2 regions of the Marinicauda sp. Alg238-R41 genome follow, and region 1 is predicted to be linked to the other one. Evidence: predicted binding sites of a transcription regulator. Region 1 holds the regulator's gene; the other holds the start of a gene.
The links. The regulator HrcA, encoded in region 1, represses chaperone genes, less so after heat shock. The targets are predictions, from matches to a motif close to GTTAGCANTCNNNNNNNNNGANTGCTAAC.
Positions count from the first base shown of each region.

Region 1 (7,517 bases):
TCCACCGTCCCCACGAAGACCGCTTCCTCACCATCGGGGTGGACGAGCGCGAGCGCGCACACGAAACGCGCATTCCGGTTCGTCGTCCCGCGCTTTTCAAGCTCGGCTTCGACCTTTTCCATGGCACGGTAGAAATCGCGCGGCTCACCGGCCCAGCGCGCCGAATAGATGCCCGGCGCCCCGTCCAGGGCCTCCACCGCGAGCCCGGAATCGTCTGCCAGGGCGACCTTGCCGGAGACCCTGGCGGCGGCGCGCGCCTTGAGAAGCGCATTGCCCTCGAAGCTGTCTTCGGTCTCTTCAGGTTCGGGCAGACCAGCCTCCTCCGCGCCGATCGCGGTCAGGCCGAAGGGCTCTATCAGCGCGCTTATCTCCTTGATCTTGCCCGCATTATGACTGGCGATGACCCAGGTGTCAGCGGCAACGAAACAAGGGCTTACAGAGGGTCGTGTCATGGGGATTTATCACCTTTCGAAAAATTTATATTGTTTTTCGATAATTTTTTGTTGCGTACCGATATCGGGTTTGCTAGACAGGTTTTCGAGACGAGGGGAACACCTCGCTCACCGGCGAAAAGCCCCGGCGCGAAGACCGGGTCACACGCCAAACGGTTGGTCAAACTCAAGACAGGAGACATAGATATGGTCAGGTCCTCTTCCAATAACGGCTTCAACACCGCCGCCATGCTCGTCAACATCGTGCTGCTGAGCGGCGTCTTTGCCGGCATGGCCGTTGCGCTGACGTCCATGGTTGCCTGATGCGCGCCACACAGGACCGGCGTCTTCGGCTTGTCCTTTTCTCCCCGGGAGGATAGGTCAGAAGATGTCGGTCTGACGCGGCTTTTGCCGTATATGACACAATGAGACTACCACCCCACGCGGGACGGACATGAGGAAGCGGGGAGTATGGCACGTCTGAAGACACTCGGCCCCGGATCGCTGGCCGCGATACTCAAGCGTCTGCTGGACATTCTCTACTATCTGCTCTGGGCGGCGCTGGGCGTGGCCAGCCTTGTCACCCTGCTGATCTTTGCCGTCGGCATTTACGGCGTGACCGGCATCGGCCCGAGCCTTCCGCCCGAATTGCGCGACCTGCTCCAGATGAGCGTGGTCGTCGCCCTGCCGTTCGCGATCTTCGGGCTCGTTGCCCTCACCTTCATCGTTCACAAGCTGCGCAACGTGGCGGACACGCTGGTCCAGGGTGACCCTTTCGTGCCGGAAAACGCCGGCCATCTGCGCTCGATCGCGTTGGCGATCCTGGCCTACCAGTTGACCTCTTACGCTGCGCACGGCGTTCTGGGATTGCTCCTGACGCTCTTCGGCCGGCCCGTCGAGAGCGGGGTCAGTCTCACGCCGGAATTCAGCGTCAATCTGGGCGCCTGGTTTGCCGTGCTTGCCCTGTTCGTCCTGTCCGAAGTCTTCCGCGAAGGCACCCGCCTTCGCGAAGAACAGAAGCTGACGATCTAGGGGAGGCGCGCACATGCCCATTCAAGTCTCCCTCGACCGCATGCTTCTCGAGCGCCGGATGTCGCTGACAGAGCTGTGCGACCGGGTCGGAATTACCATGGCCAACCTGTCGATCCTCAAGACCGGCAAGGCGAAGGCCGTGCGCTTCTCCACGCTTGAAGCGCTGTGCCGGGAGCTCGACTGCCAGCCCGGCGATCTTCTCAGCTTCGTGGATGATCCGGACGAGGACGCAGAGCGAAGTTAGCGCGGGCACGACCAGGCGTGTGTGGTGAACTTTTCGCCGCCACTCGCATTGCCCCGGTATGGCCGAATCGGCACCTGAGACAGAGTCGCTCTCGCGATCGATCACCTTGCCCCGTCTTGTTCTGTACGGGGTCGGCACCATTCTTGGCGCCGGCATTTTCGTCGTCATCGGCGAGGTTATCGGTGAAAGCGGCACACTAGCCCCGCTGGCTTACCTCGCCGCGGGCGCTGTCGCCTTTCTTACTGCCCTGTCCTATGCCGAGATATCGGCGCGTGTCCCGACGGCAGGCGGACCGACCGACTATGTCGAGCGCGCGTTCCGCCACCGGCGTCTGGGCTCGATGACCGGCTGGCTCCTGATGACGGCCAACACGGTATCGGCCGCCACGATCACCAGTGGCTTTGTCGGATATCTCAGCATTTTCGTGGATGTCCCGGGCTGGCTCGTCGCTCTTCTGGTCGCGACCGGCATCGGTGCCATCGGGGCGGCCGGGATGCGTTCGAGCACCTGGTTCATGACCGTCACGACCGGGATCGGGATCGTCACGCTGCTCGCGGTCATATGGGCCACGCGCGAAGGACTGACGGCCATACCCTCCCGCCTGGGCGGTGAACTCTCAGGCGCGAACCCGGCCATGCTCACCGGTCTGTTTTCCGGCGCCTTCCTGGCCATCTATTCCTTCATCGGCTTTGGGGACATGGCCCTTACAGCCGAGGAAGTGAAACAGGTTGAACGCACGCTCCCGCGCGCCATCGTGATTGCCCTGGCAATCGTCTTCCTGTTCTACTTGCTGGTGTCCATCGCCGTTGTCGGAGCCGGGCCGGTCGAGGAGATCGCCTCGGCCCGCGCCCCTCTTGTGGCCGCCGTCGAACGGGAGGGCTGGCCAGCCTGGCCGGTCGGCCTCGCGAGCCTGTTCGTTATCGTCAACGGCGCGCTGACCCAGATCATCGGCGCCTCCAGATTGCTGATGGATATCGGACGCGACGCGCGCGGGGCGCCCGGCTTCTTCGGCCGTGTGAACCCGGTCAGCCGGACCCCGCTGATCGCGACGGCCACCCTGACCGCCATCGTCGCCCTGCTGGCTGCCTTCGTAGACCTTCAGCATCTGGCCGAAGCCACGAGCCTGATCATTCTCGCGGTCTTCTTCCTCGTCAATTGCGCCCTGATCGGCTTGAAACGCCGTTCCCAGCCCGACGAGGTCCCGGATATCTGGATCGGGATTCCGCTGCTCGGCGCGCTCTCCACGCTGGGTGCGATCCTGGCCCAGATCGCCTTCTGGTTCAGCTAAAAGGCTCTCAGCCCAGCGCCTGGCTCTGCAACAGGCACAACTCGCCGATTCCCTTGCGGGCCAGAGAGAAGACATCGGCAAACTGCTCGCTGGTGATCGGCCGGTCCTCGGCCGTCGCCTGGATTTCCACCACACCGCCATCGTTGGTCAGGACGAAATTGGCGTCCGCTTCGGCCACGCGGTCTTCCTCGTATTCAAGATCGAGGCGCGCCTGCCCGTCGACGATGCCGGCCGAGACCGCGGCAAGCTGGCCGAAGACCGGGTCGGCCTTGAGCACATCTTCTTCCACGAGCCATGCCGTGGCCTGCTTCAGGGCCAGCCAGGCGCCCGTGATCGCCGCTGTGCGCGTTCCGCCATCGGCCTGCAGGACGTCGCAATCGATCAGGATCTGACGCTCGCCCAGCGCGGACAGATCGGTGACGGCGCGCAGCGAACGCCCGATCAGGCGCTGGATTTCCTGGGTGCGGCCCGAGGGCTTGCCGGCGGTCACCTCGCGCCGGGTACGCTGGTGGGTGGCCCGGGGCAGCATGGCGTACTCGGCGGTGACCCAGCCGCGGCCCTTGCCGCGCAGCCAGGGCGGCGTGCTCTCGTCGACGCTCGCTGTGCACAGGACACGCGTATTGCCGAAGATGGACAGGCAGGACCCCTCGGCATAGGGGCTGGCGCCCAGCTCGAAGCGGACAGGACGCAGCGCGTCGGCGGCTCGGTTTTCAGGGCGCATGGGACAGCTTTCTTTGATATGCAGGGTTCTCGGGTCTGACGCCCACTCCTAGCTGAAGTTTTCCCGCTTGATAAGCGCGCCGGCCGTCAGGAAAATTGCATCCGGCCGCTGCCCTTCCTAACTGTCCGGACATGAGCATCGACACACCCGTTGCGTCTTCCTTGAGTGAACTGGACAAACGCTCGCGCGAGATCTTCCGCGAGATCGTCGAGACGTATCTCGATACCGGCGAGCCGGTCGGCTCCCGCACGCTCTCGCGCACGGGCCAGTTCACCCTGTCTCCGGCCTCGATCCGCAACACCATGGCCGACCTGGCCGCAGCCGGTCTGCTGACCGCTCCGCATGCCTCGGCGGGGCGCATGCCCACCCATGCCGGGCTGCGCCTGTTCGTGGACGGGTTGTTGCAGGTGGGCGAACTCGGTGAAGACGAGCGCCGCGAAATAGACGACCGGGTAGGCGGCGCGGGCCGGCGCCCCGGCGACGTGCTCTCGGAGGCTTCGGCGCTGCTGTCAGGCCTCGCAGGCGGGGCCGGTCTTGTCGCCTCGCCGAAATCGGACGCGGCGCTGCGTCACGTCGAGTTTGTTTCCCTGTCTCCGACCGAGGTTCTCGCTGTCCTGGTTCACGAGGACGGCTCGGTCGAGAACCGGCTGATGACCGCGCCTGCCGGCCTGCCCCCCGCCGCCTTGATCGAAGCGGGCAATTATCTCTCGGCGCGCCTGCGCGGACGTACGCTGTCCGAGGCGCTGAGCGAGATCAATTCCGAGATTGCCGAGAAGCGCGCCCAGCTCGACAGCGCGGCCGCCAGCCTGGTCGAAAGCGGCATCGCAGACTGGGGCGGAGCGGCCGACCGCACGCTCATCGTGCGCGGTCAGGCGCGGCTTCTGGAGAATCTCGACGCGGCCGAGGATCTCGAGCGCGTGCGCATTCTCTTCGAAGACATCGAACGCAAGGAAGACCTGCTTGCCTTGCTGGACGAGGCGCGCAACGGCCAGGGCGTGCGCCTCTTCATCGGATCGGAGAACTCCCTGTTCTCGCTGTCCGGCTCCAGCGTCATCGTTGCCCCCTATCGCGACCGGGATCAGAAGATCCTAGGCGCGCTGGGCGTTATCGGTCCGACGCGGCTAAACTATGCCCGTGTCATCCCGCTCGTGGATTATACAGCGCGCGTGGTGGGCCGGATTCTCGACAAGGGCCGCTGAGCCCGACCCTTTTATCCAAGTCATGCTGATGTAGAAGAGCAAACCTATGAGCGAAGAGTCCAAAAAACCCGAACCCGAGGCCGAGGATCTGTCTGACGACGCGCTTGAGGCGGAGGCCGCCGCGACCGTTGACGAGACAGAGACCGAGAGCCCCGCGGGCAAGAGCGTCGAACAGCTCGAAGCCGAGCTGGACGATCTGCGCAACCGCCTTCTGCGCGCTGCAGCCGATGCGGAGAACACCCGCAAGCGTGCCCAACGTGATGTGAAGGATACCCGCGATTACGCGATCACCGGCTTTGCCCGCGACATGCTCGACGTCGCCGACAACCTGTCGCGCGCCGTCGCCGCCATGCCCGACGATGCCCGGGCCGATGCGCCGGACTCGGTCAAGACCCTGATCGAGGGCGTCGAAATGACCGAACGCCGGCTTCTGTCCACGCTGGAGCGGCACGGGGTGAAGCGGATCGATCCCGAACCCGGCGACTCCCTCGATCCAAACCGGCACCAGGCCGCGGCGCAGATCCCGGCCGATCAGCCCAAGGGCAAGATCGCGCACGTCATGCAGCCCGGCTACATCATCGGCGAACGCACGCTGCGCGCTGCCATGGTCGTCGTCAGCGCCGGCCCTGCCGAGGGCGGAGCCTCCTCGCAAGCCGATGGCGACAAACCGGAAGCGCCCGATGGCGGTGTGGACGTCAGCGCCTAGACAGCCTTTCCCAGTTTCAGACACGAAAACGCCGCTTCGAACTCTCGAAGCGGCGTTTTTCTGTGTCGTCGGATCGGCCGCGGCGTCAGCGCCGGGCGATGATCCAGACCGCGTGGATGATACCGGGAATATAGCCCAGCAGCGTCAGCACGATATTGATGAAGAAATGCATCGTCAGGCCGACCTGGAGAAGGACGCCGAGCGGGGGCAGCAGCACGGCCACAATGATGCGGAGAATGTCGCCGCCGGTCGAGTCGCCGCCGGTATTGGGATCTGCCATGGATCAGGTTCCAGTTTGATGGGATCGGGGAAGGTGTATGAAGCGCGAGAGGGCCGATCCCCTCCCGCGCTCCAGTTCAGGATCGATCGCTACGGGTCGCGCCGGGGTTACCGGTCGCAGTAGCGCACCGTGCCGTCACGCCAATAGGTGCAGCCGGTCCGGTAGTTCTCGTAGTAATACCGGTCATACCGCTGATCGTAGACCAGCTCCGAGTGCTGGTCGTTGCTGCGGCTCCACGGGCAGGCATTGTCGCGCGAGCAGCCGACATAGGCGCCCGCCGCTGCGCCGGTGGCCGCGCCGATCGCGGCACCTTCGGCAACACCGACATCGCCGCTGATGGCCCCGGCGGCAGCCCCGACGGCGGCACCGCCGAGGGCACCCTGCATCGCACCGCGCTGCGTGCCTTGGCTCGTCTGGCAGGCGGCGGCGGTGACAAGGGTCGTCACGGCGACGGCAGTCATGGTCAGAATTCGCATGGGAACATCTCCCTTCCTTGTGTCTGGTTTCAGAAGAACGCAGGAAGCAAGAGGGCGTTCCGCCCGGCCGCGATTTTTGAATCCGGGCAGACCTAGTTCACCCGGCGCAGGGTCAGGTTGAGCCGCCCCGGCCGCCAGTCCTCGGGAAGAAGGCTCGACGTGCCCGGGAGAATCCGGTCCACCCCGTGCCGGAAGCGGCGCGAGGCCCCGGCCAGAACCACCACATCCCCGCTATCCAGGCGCATGGACGTGCTGGCATCCTTCAGCGCAGGGCCGCCGAGGCGGAATTTCGCACTATCGCCGAGCGAGATGGACACAACCGGCGCATCGCGCGCCGCCTCGTCGGCATCGACATGCTGTCCGAGCCGGGCCCCCTCCCCATACCAGTTGACCAGGCACGCCTGTGGCAGCGCTTCCCAGCCGGCTACCGCCTGCCAGATATCGATCAGGACCTGCGGCATGTCCGGCCAGGGCTCGTGCGTGACCGGATGGGTGGTCTGGTAGCGATAGCCCTGCGCCTTGTCGGTGACCCAGCCCAGCGGGCCGAAATTGGTCATCCGCACGCTCATCGGCTTGCCGCTGCGTGGCATGGAGGGCGTGTAGAGGGGGGAACGGCCGACCCGGCTCAGCACCGCATCGACCAGGCCGGTCTGAGCGGCCCGGTCGAGATAGGTCTTGTGAAGCGTGAATCCGTCATCGCGTTGCATGGCAAACTAGATGTCCGCATGAAGAGGCCCGATCAAGGCCGAAGCCTGTGACCGGGCCGATTCATGCGCGGCTCCCTCGATCGGAAGGGTCAGCGCGGGCGATAGCGCGTGCGCGGGGTGCCGTTTTCCCAGTAGGTGTCGCCCGTCCTGAGATCGGTATAGTAGTAACGCCCGGTCGCCTGATCGTAGACCAGCTGGGACTGGTTGGGGTTGTTCTGATTGAAGCCGCAACCGCCATCGCGCTGGCAGCCGGCATAGGCGCCGCCCGCCGCGCCGATCGCGCCGCCGATGAGCGCGCCGGTCGTCGCGTCGCCCGATCCGACATTATTGCCGATGACAGCGCCAGCCGCGGCGCCGGCTGCGGCACCGAGACCGGCCCCTTGCACAGCCGAATTGTTCGCGCAGGCCGTCAGGGCCAGGCCGCTGGCCGCAA
Region 1 covers NZ_CAMZOJ010000001.1:578,472-585,988, reverse strand. Annotated here, with positions in the region: gene rdgB (RdgB/HAM1 family non-canonical purine NTP pyrophosphatase) at 1-452, opposite strand, end outside; gene PGP17_RS02755 (DUF2975 domain-containing protein) at 903-1,463, shown strand; gene PGP17_RS02750 (helix-turn-helix domain-containing protein) at 1,477-1,707, shown strand; gene PGP17_RS02745 (APC family permease) at 1,814-2,995, shown strand; gene rph (ribonuclease PH) at 3,003-3,716, opposite strand; gene hrcA (heat-inducible transcriptional repressor HrcA) at 3,848-4,915, shown strand; gene grpE (nucleotide exchange factor GrpE) at 4,962-5,621, shown strand; gene PGP17_RS02725 (YqaE/Pmp3 family membrane protein) at 5,707-5,901, opposite strand; gene PGP17_RS02720 (YMGG-like glycine zipper-containing protein) at 6,009-6,377, opposite strand; gene PGP17_RS02715 (alpha-ketoglutarate-dependent dioxygenase AlkB) at 6,470-7,084, opposite strand; gene PGP17_RS02710 (glycine zipper domain-containing protein) at 7,174-7,517, opposite strand, start outside.

Region 2 (7,517 bases), on a different contig from region 1:
GAGCGTGTGATTGTCTGAAAGACCCTACCCGGCGCGGCGGTGGCCGGCGCTGGCGTAGTCGGTTTCGGCGATGACGTCCTCGCGCACCGGGCGCGGGGCGCCGAAGAGGTGGCCCTGGGCGTAACCGACATCGAGGTCGAGGACTTCGACGACCGTGCTTTCGGTCTCGATCTTCTCGGCCACGAGATCGACGCCGTAGCGCGCGAACAGGCCGGCAATGTCTTCGGACGCGATGGCGCCGGGTTCGCGCCCGGCAATCGGCTCAGCGCCATGGGCAGCATCGACCAGCCGGCGCCCTTCCACCTTGGCAAAGCGCACGCCGGCGCGCTGCAACTCGGCCAGGTCCATGGAGAGGTTGGAGACCTGATCGATGGAGAAGCGGAAGCCGTAATCGGCCAGGCGCGCCATGTTGCGCGCCGCGGTCGCCGAGCGGCCCTCGAAGGCGGCCTGGGTCATCTCGAAGATCAGCGAGCCGGCCAGATCCGAATTGCGGCGCAGAAAATCGAGGAAGGCGGGGAAGAATTCCTCGTCCGCGATGGAGCGCAGCGAGACATTGCAGAAAATCCCGATCCGGCGGTCGGACTTGGTCAGGCGCCGGATGATCTGCACGCAGCGGAACAGCATCAGATTGTCGAGATCGGTGATGAGGTTGGCATCCTCGGCCGCCTGCAGGAAGGCGGCAGGTGCAAGCACGCCGCCCTTTTCGTCGCGCAGGCGGGAGAAGCCCTCGTAGAAATATGTCCGCCGCTGGGGCAGGCTGACGACCGGCTGCAGATAGAGATCGATGCGGTTGGCATCGAGCGCCGCGCGTACGATGTCGGGATCGGCCGCATCGGTGAGATTGGCCGCGGTGGACTGCCCGGCCCGTTCCAGGCGGCTCATCAGGTCGGCGATCAGGCGCTCGTCCTGGGGATTTTGAGCGCGCGCGGCGCTGGCGGGAATCGAATAGCCCTCAACGCCCTCGACCGCATCGGACAGCTCGTAGGCTTCCTCCGCGTCATCGCCGTCCTCATGGCGAGACGCAGCCGCCCCTGCGCGCTGCGGACCGGTTCCCGTCTCGACGGTTTCGAGACGGGTCTGAACCTGTTCGAGCTCTTCAAGCAGGGACATGTTCGCGGCGCGCAGCTCGTGCAGGTCGCGCGCCAGCGTGCGGCGTTCTTCCGCCCGTGCCGCAGCGGCGTGAACCTGGCCGGCGATCAGGAAGACCACCGCGCCCATGATCCAGGCAAGACCCGAGGACAGCAGTCCGAAGCGCTCGAACGCCAGCGATGCGACGACTGCAATCATCGCATAGGTCAGAACTACCAGAACATCGCTGACGCGGGGCATGGGTCTTACCGTCACTCTCGTTCAAGTCTGGGTCCGCACTCGCGACCAGGTCTTCGGTCCTGGCCGGCGAGTCACTTACCCGGTTCGATCCTAAACTGAGTTAACCGGACTTGACAGGTCGTTAACGAAACGGCCCGCCGGCGAGCGCCGGCGGGCCGTCAAGACTTCGGTTCGAACGCCCGAACCCGTCTATCAGCTCTGCGTGTGCGGCGCGATCTTGATTTCCACGCGGCGGTTGGCTGCCCGGCCCGCATCGGTGTCGTTCGTCGCGACCGGCGAGGATTCGCCCATGCCCGCCACATAGAGACGGTCACGCATGACGCCGCGCTGGATCAGCGCCTGGGCCACGGAGGACGCCCGGCGTTCGGACAGAAGCTGGTTGTAGTCGGCCGCGCCGACCGAGTCGGTATGCCCGATCACGTCGACATAGGTCGCCGGATAGGTTTGCAGCACATTGGCCACATCGTTCAGGATCGGACCGAAGCGCGGCTCGAGTGCAGCGGAATCGGTCGCAAACGTGAGATTGCCCGGCATTACCAGGACCAGCTCGTCGCCGACGCGGCGCACGGTGACGCCGGAATCGCGCAGACGCTGGCGGAACTCGTTTTCCTGGCGGTCCATGTAATTGCCCGTGGCACCGCCTGCGAGCGCGCCGACGCCCGCGCCGATCAGCGCGTTGCGGCGATCGTCGCCGCCCGCCAGCGTGCCCAGCAGGGCCCCGGCGGCCGCACCGGCGAGAACGCCCGTGCCGGTGCGATTCTGACTAACATTGCCGTACTGGTCGGTGGTGGTGCAGGCGGCGGCAAAGCCGAGCGCCATACCGGCGGCGAGAATGGAACGAAATTTCATGGGATAGTCCCTCCTGAAGGCCAATAACTCAGCCGGATAACCCCCGGCCTTCGCCAAGGGTTCCGTGAAATACGGTTCTAACAAGCGCGCACCATAATGAACTGTGGCTGAATGCCCACGCATTCCGGCCGTCTGTCAAAAAAAGTTATCGCAAGCCGGGACGGGACTGCAGGGCGCATGCCCCTTGCCGTTCGCGCGGCCATCGCCATATCCCGAGCACCCTTTTCCCTTTCGCCACCTCTGGAGCGCGCCATGAAAGCCGTCGGTTACACCAATCCCGGTTCGCTGGAGCGCGCCGATGCGCTGATCGATTTCGAGACCGGACGCCCTGCCCCCGGGGCCAGGGATCTTCTGGTCCGGATCAAGGCGGTTTCGGTCAACCCGGTGGACACCAAGGTGCGCGCCAACCGCCCGGTGGAGGGCGACAGCCCGGTCATCCTGGGCTGGGACGCAGCCGGCGAAGTGGTGGAAACCGGACCAGAGGTCACGGATTTCAGACAGGGTGACCGGGTCTGGTATGCCGGCTCCATCGACCGGCCGGGGACCAATTGCGAATATCATCTGGTGGACGAGCGCATCGTCTCGCGCGCGCCGGTCAGCCTGAGTGATGCGGAGGCCGCCGCCATGCCGCTGACCTCCCTCACCGCCTACGAGATGTTGTTCGACCGGCTGCGGGTCGAGGACGAGGTACCGGGCGCGGCCAGGGCCGTGCTGGTCATCGGCGGTGCGGGCGGCGTGGGGTCGATCACGATCCAGCTGTTGCGCGCGCTCACCGGCCTGACCGTGATCGCCACCGCCTCCCGCCCCGAAACCAAGGCCTGGGCCGAAGAGCTGGGCGCCCACCACGTCATCGATCACAGCGCGAACCTGGCCGAGCAGGTGGAGGCGCTGGGCATCGGCGCTCCCGGCTTCGTCTTCTCCATCACCCACACTCACGAATATATCGACCAGATCGCCGAGCTGATCGCGCCGCAGGGCCGCTTCGGACTGATCGACGATCCCGAGACGCTGGACATCAAGGGCTTCAAGACCAAGGCGGTTTCGGTCCACTGGGAGCTGATGTTCACCCGCCCCCTCTTCCAGACCGCGGACATGGCGCGCCAGGGCGAGATCCTCGCCGAGATCGCCGGCCTGATCGAAACGGGCAAGATTCGCTCCACCGTGACCGACACGCTGGGTCCGGTCTCCGCAGCGAATGTGCGCCGCGCCCACGAGATACTCGAAAGCGGCAAAGCGCGGGGCAAGCTGGTTCTGGAAGGCTTCTGATCGCCTGTTTTCGCAAGCAATTGCGCCAGGGTGCGGAAAAATCGATCCCGGTGACGTTCCTGCCTCTTGACGCGTATGCCGCGCCCTCTTACCTCCGCCTCTGTTAGCAGTCGGCCCTGGCGAGTGCCAGTGCGCTGACGGCTAGATCTGACAACCCTGAAAAGAGCCCTTTTCGGCTCGTGGAATGGAGTAGAGAAGCGATGGCATTTCGTCCTCTGCACGACCGTGTGCTGGTCAAGCGCATCGAAGAAGAAGCCAAAACCAAGGGCGGGATCATCATTCCCGACACGGCGAAGGAAAAGCCGCAGGAAGCTGAAGTCGTGGCCGTCGGCTCCGGCGCCATCAAGGAAGATGGCAGCGTGCGCACCCTCGACGTGAAAAAGGGCGACCGCGTCCTGTTCGGCAAATGGTCCGGCACCGAAGTCACGGTCGACGGCGACGAGCTGTTGATCATGAAAGAGTCCGACATTCTGGGCATCATCGAAAACTAGTCGGTTTCTCCAGGCGATGGCCGCGCGATACCCGCGCACATCCCTTCAGGACGAACCGATCCTTCACTCATCTAGACACAGAGGTTTGCACTCATGGCTGCCAAAGAAGTCAAATTCGGCGCTTCCGCCCGCGACAAGATGCTCAAGGGCGTTGATACGCTTGCCGACGCGGTAAAAGTCACGCTCGGCCCGAAAGGCCGCAACGTCGTCATCGAAAAATCCTTCGGATCTCCGCGCACCACCAAGGACGGTGTCTCCGTCGCCAAGGAAATCGAACTGGAAGACAAGTTCGAGAACATGGGCGCGCAGATGGTCCGCGAAGTCGCATCGCGCACCAATGACGAAGCCGGCGACGGCACCACGACCGCCACGGTTCTGGCCCAGTCCATCATCCGCGAAGGCATGAAATCGGTCGCGGCCGGCATGAACCCGATGGACCTCAAGCGCGGTATCGACACCGCCGTGAAGAAGGTCGTCGAGCAGATCAAATCGATCTCGACCCCGATCAAGGGCAGCTCCGAAATCGCCCAGGTCGGCACGATCTCGGCCAATGGCGAAAAAGAGATCGGCGACATGATCGCCCACGCCATGGACAAGGTCGGCAATGAAGGCGTCATCACGGTCGAGGAAGCCAAATCCCTCGAAACCGAGCTCGAAGTCGTCGAAGGCATGCAGTTCGACCGCGGCTACCTGTCGCCGTACTTCGTGACCGACACCGAGAAAATGCGCGCCGAGCTCGAAGATCCGTACATCCTGCTGTTCGAGAAGAAACTCTCCTCGCTCCAGCCGATGCTGCCGGTTCTGGAATCGGTGGTTCAGTCCAACCGTCCCCTGCTGATCATCGCTGAAGACGTCGAAGGCGAAGCGCTGGCCACCCTCGTGGTCAACAAGCTGCGCGGCGGCCTGAAGATCGCAGCGGTCAAGGCGCCGGGCTTCGGCGATCGCCGCAAGGCGATGCTGGAAGACATCGCGGTCCTGACCGGCGGTCAGGTCGTGTCCGAAGATCTCGGCATCAAGCTGGAAAACGTCACGCTGGACATGCTTGGCACTGCCAAGAAAGTGTCCATCACCAAGGACGACACCACGATCGTCGACGGTGCGGGCGAGAAAACGGCCATCGAAGGCCGCGTCAACCAGATCCGCAAGCAGATCGAAGACACCACGTCCGACTATGACAAGGAGAAGCTCCAGGAGCGCCTTGCCAAGCTGGCCGGCGGTGTTGCCGTGATCAAGGTCGGCGGCGGCTCCGAGATCGAAGTCAAAGAGCGCAAGGACCGCGTTGACGATGCGCTGAACGCCACCCGCGCTGCGGTGGAAGAAGGCATCGTGCCGGGCGGCGGCGTCGCCCTGCTCAAGGCGGCCAAGGTGCTTGAAGGCCTGGAAGGCGAAAACAACGATCAGACCCAGGGTATCGCCATCATCGCGCGCGCCCTGCAGTCCCCGATCCGTCAGATCGCGCAGAATGCCGGCGTGGAAGGCTCCATCGTCGTCGGCAAGGTTCTGGAAAACTCCAGCGCCACCTTCGGCTACAATGCCTATACCGAAGAGTATGGCGACATGCTCGACTTCGGTGTGATCGACCCGGCCAAGGTTGTGCGTCATGCCCTGCAGGACGCCTCCTCGGTTGCCGGTCTGTTCATCACGACCGAAGCGGCCGTCGCCGAAAAGCCGAAGAAAGAATCGTCTGCTCCGGCTCCGGACATGGGCGGTATGGGCGGCATGGGCTTCTAGGCCCGAGCCTCTCAAACGGCACAGACAGGAAGGGCGGCCCTCGGGCCGCCCTTCTTTTTTGCGACCTGGCCAGACCTGCATGCTAAAGCGTCCTGTAAGCAGAGGCATCTGAAACGCCAAAAGGAGGCCGCAATGCTCGCTCGGCTCGGAATTGCGGCTCTTGGCGTGATTGTCCTCGGACTCATCGCCCTAGTCTCGGCCTGCTTTGCCACGCCGTACGAGCTACGCGTACCGGCCACGCGTCCAGCCGCCATCCTCATCGAACCGGTGCGCCTCGTCACGATGGACCCGAATGCACCCGAGAGCGAGCCGGACCGGGCAATCCTGGTGGTCGGCGGCGAGATCGCCGCTGTCGGACAGGCAGGCGAACTGACCGTGCCCGCCTCGCTTTTAGCCGGCGACGTCCTGCGCATTGACGGCCAGGGCCGAACGCTGCTTCCCGGGCTCATCGATGCGCACATCCATCTATGGGACGAGGCGGAGCTGGCGGGCTATCTGGCACACGGCGTGACCGGTGTCCGCAACATGTCCGGCATGCCGTTCCATCTCCCCCTGTCTCGGCGTATCGAAAGCGGCCGACTTCTCGGCCCCTCGCTGATAACCACCGGCCCGATCCTCAACAGTCCCGGTCCCAATCAGCAGGACAATCATGTGCTCGTCAGCACTAGCGAAGAGGCGCGCGCTGCGGTCCGCCGGCAGCACGATCAGGGCTATCGAGCGCTGAAAGTCTATTCCAACCTCGAACGCGACGCCTATCTGGCGGTGCTGGACGAGGCAGCGCAGCTCGGCATGACGGTGAGCGGGCACACGCCGGAGGGATTTCGCGGCGAGGGCATACCCTACGACCAGCCGTTCGAGATCCGGTTCGAGGACGTGCTCGACGACGGATTCCTCACGATCGAGCACACCGAGTCGATCGTCTGGCACGGCCTGCGCGATCGCCTGGACGCAGAAGCGATGGCGCTGCTTGCCGAGGAGATGGCCTCCCACAGCGTTACGGTCACCCCGACCCTCATCGCCCACGACAATCTGATCCGGGTGGCGCAAAGCGAGGGCGCCTATCTGAGCCGGGAGGGGACCGGTACGCTCAACCCGCTGATCAGTCGTCTGGAATCGGGTGTCTACGACTTCTGGAGCGGAATGGACCCGGAGCCGCGCGAAGTGCCTCGGGCCGCCTTCTACCGCGACGCGACGCGGCAGATGCACGAGGCCGGCATTGTCCTGCTTGCCGGCAGCGATGCCGGGATCTTCACCAACCTGCCCGGCCGGTCCCTGACGCGGGAGCTGGAGCTTCTGGTCGAAGCCGGACTTTCGGCGCACGACGCCTTGCGGACGGCGACGATCGATCCGGCGCAGGCGCTGGGCTGGACCGACCGCGGCCGGATCGCACCCGGTCAGCGCGCCGACCTCATCCTGCTCGATGGAGATCCTCTGACGGAGATCAGCGCGGTAGAATTTCCCGCAGGCGTGATGGTGGGCGGTATCTGGCTCGACCGCACCCGGCTCGACGCCCTGGAGCGCGCCGCCACGCACACATCCATACCGCGCACGAGCCGCCGTGTGGCCGCCAGTCTGATGGCGCAGAACTAGGCGCGCAGGATTCGCCGGTCGAGCGCGTCCAGGCGCGCCATCGCCGCATCGATCCGTTCGGCCGGCAAAGAGCCGTCTTCGATCGCCTCTTCCACCCACCGCAGGATATGCTGCGGCAGCTCGGGATCGGGATCGGCCGAGTTGGAGATCAGCAACAGGTCGTTGCCGGCCTGGATCGCGCCGAGTACCGCGTCGCGGCGCGAGTAGTTGTCACGGATCGCCCCCATGTCGAGATCGTCCGTAATGACGGCGCCTTGATAG
Region 2 covers NZ_CAMZOJ010000002.1:456,633-464,149, reverse strand. Annotated here, with positions in the region: gene PGP17_RS10765 (EAL domain-containing protein) at 25-1,329, opposite strand; gene PGP17_RS10760 (OmpA family protein) at 1,522-2,178, opposite strand; gene PGP17_RS10755 (zinc-binding alcohol dehydrogenase family protein) at 2,431-3,444, shown strand; gene groES (co-chaperone GroES) at 3,645-3,935, shown strand; gene groL (chaperonin GroEL) at 4,029-5,666, shown strand; gene PGP17_RS10740 (amidohydrolase family protein) at 5,799-7,256, shown strand; gene PGP17_RS10735 (glycoside hydrolase family 3 N-terminal domain-containing protein) at 7,253-7,517, opposite strand, start outside.
Region 2: groES (co-chaperone GroES) is a predicted target of HrcA. The motif match lies at 3,547-3,575, and genes of this name have one in related genera.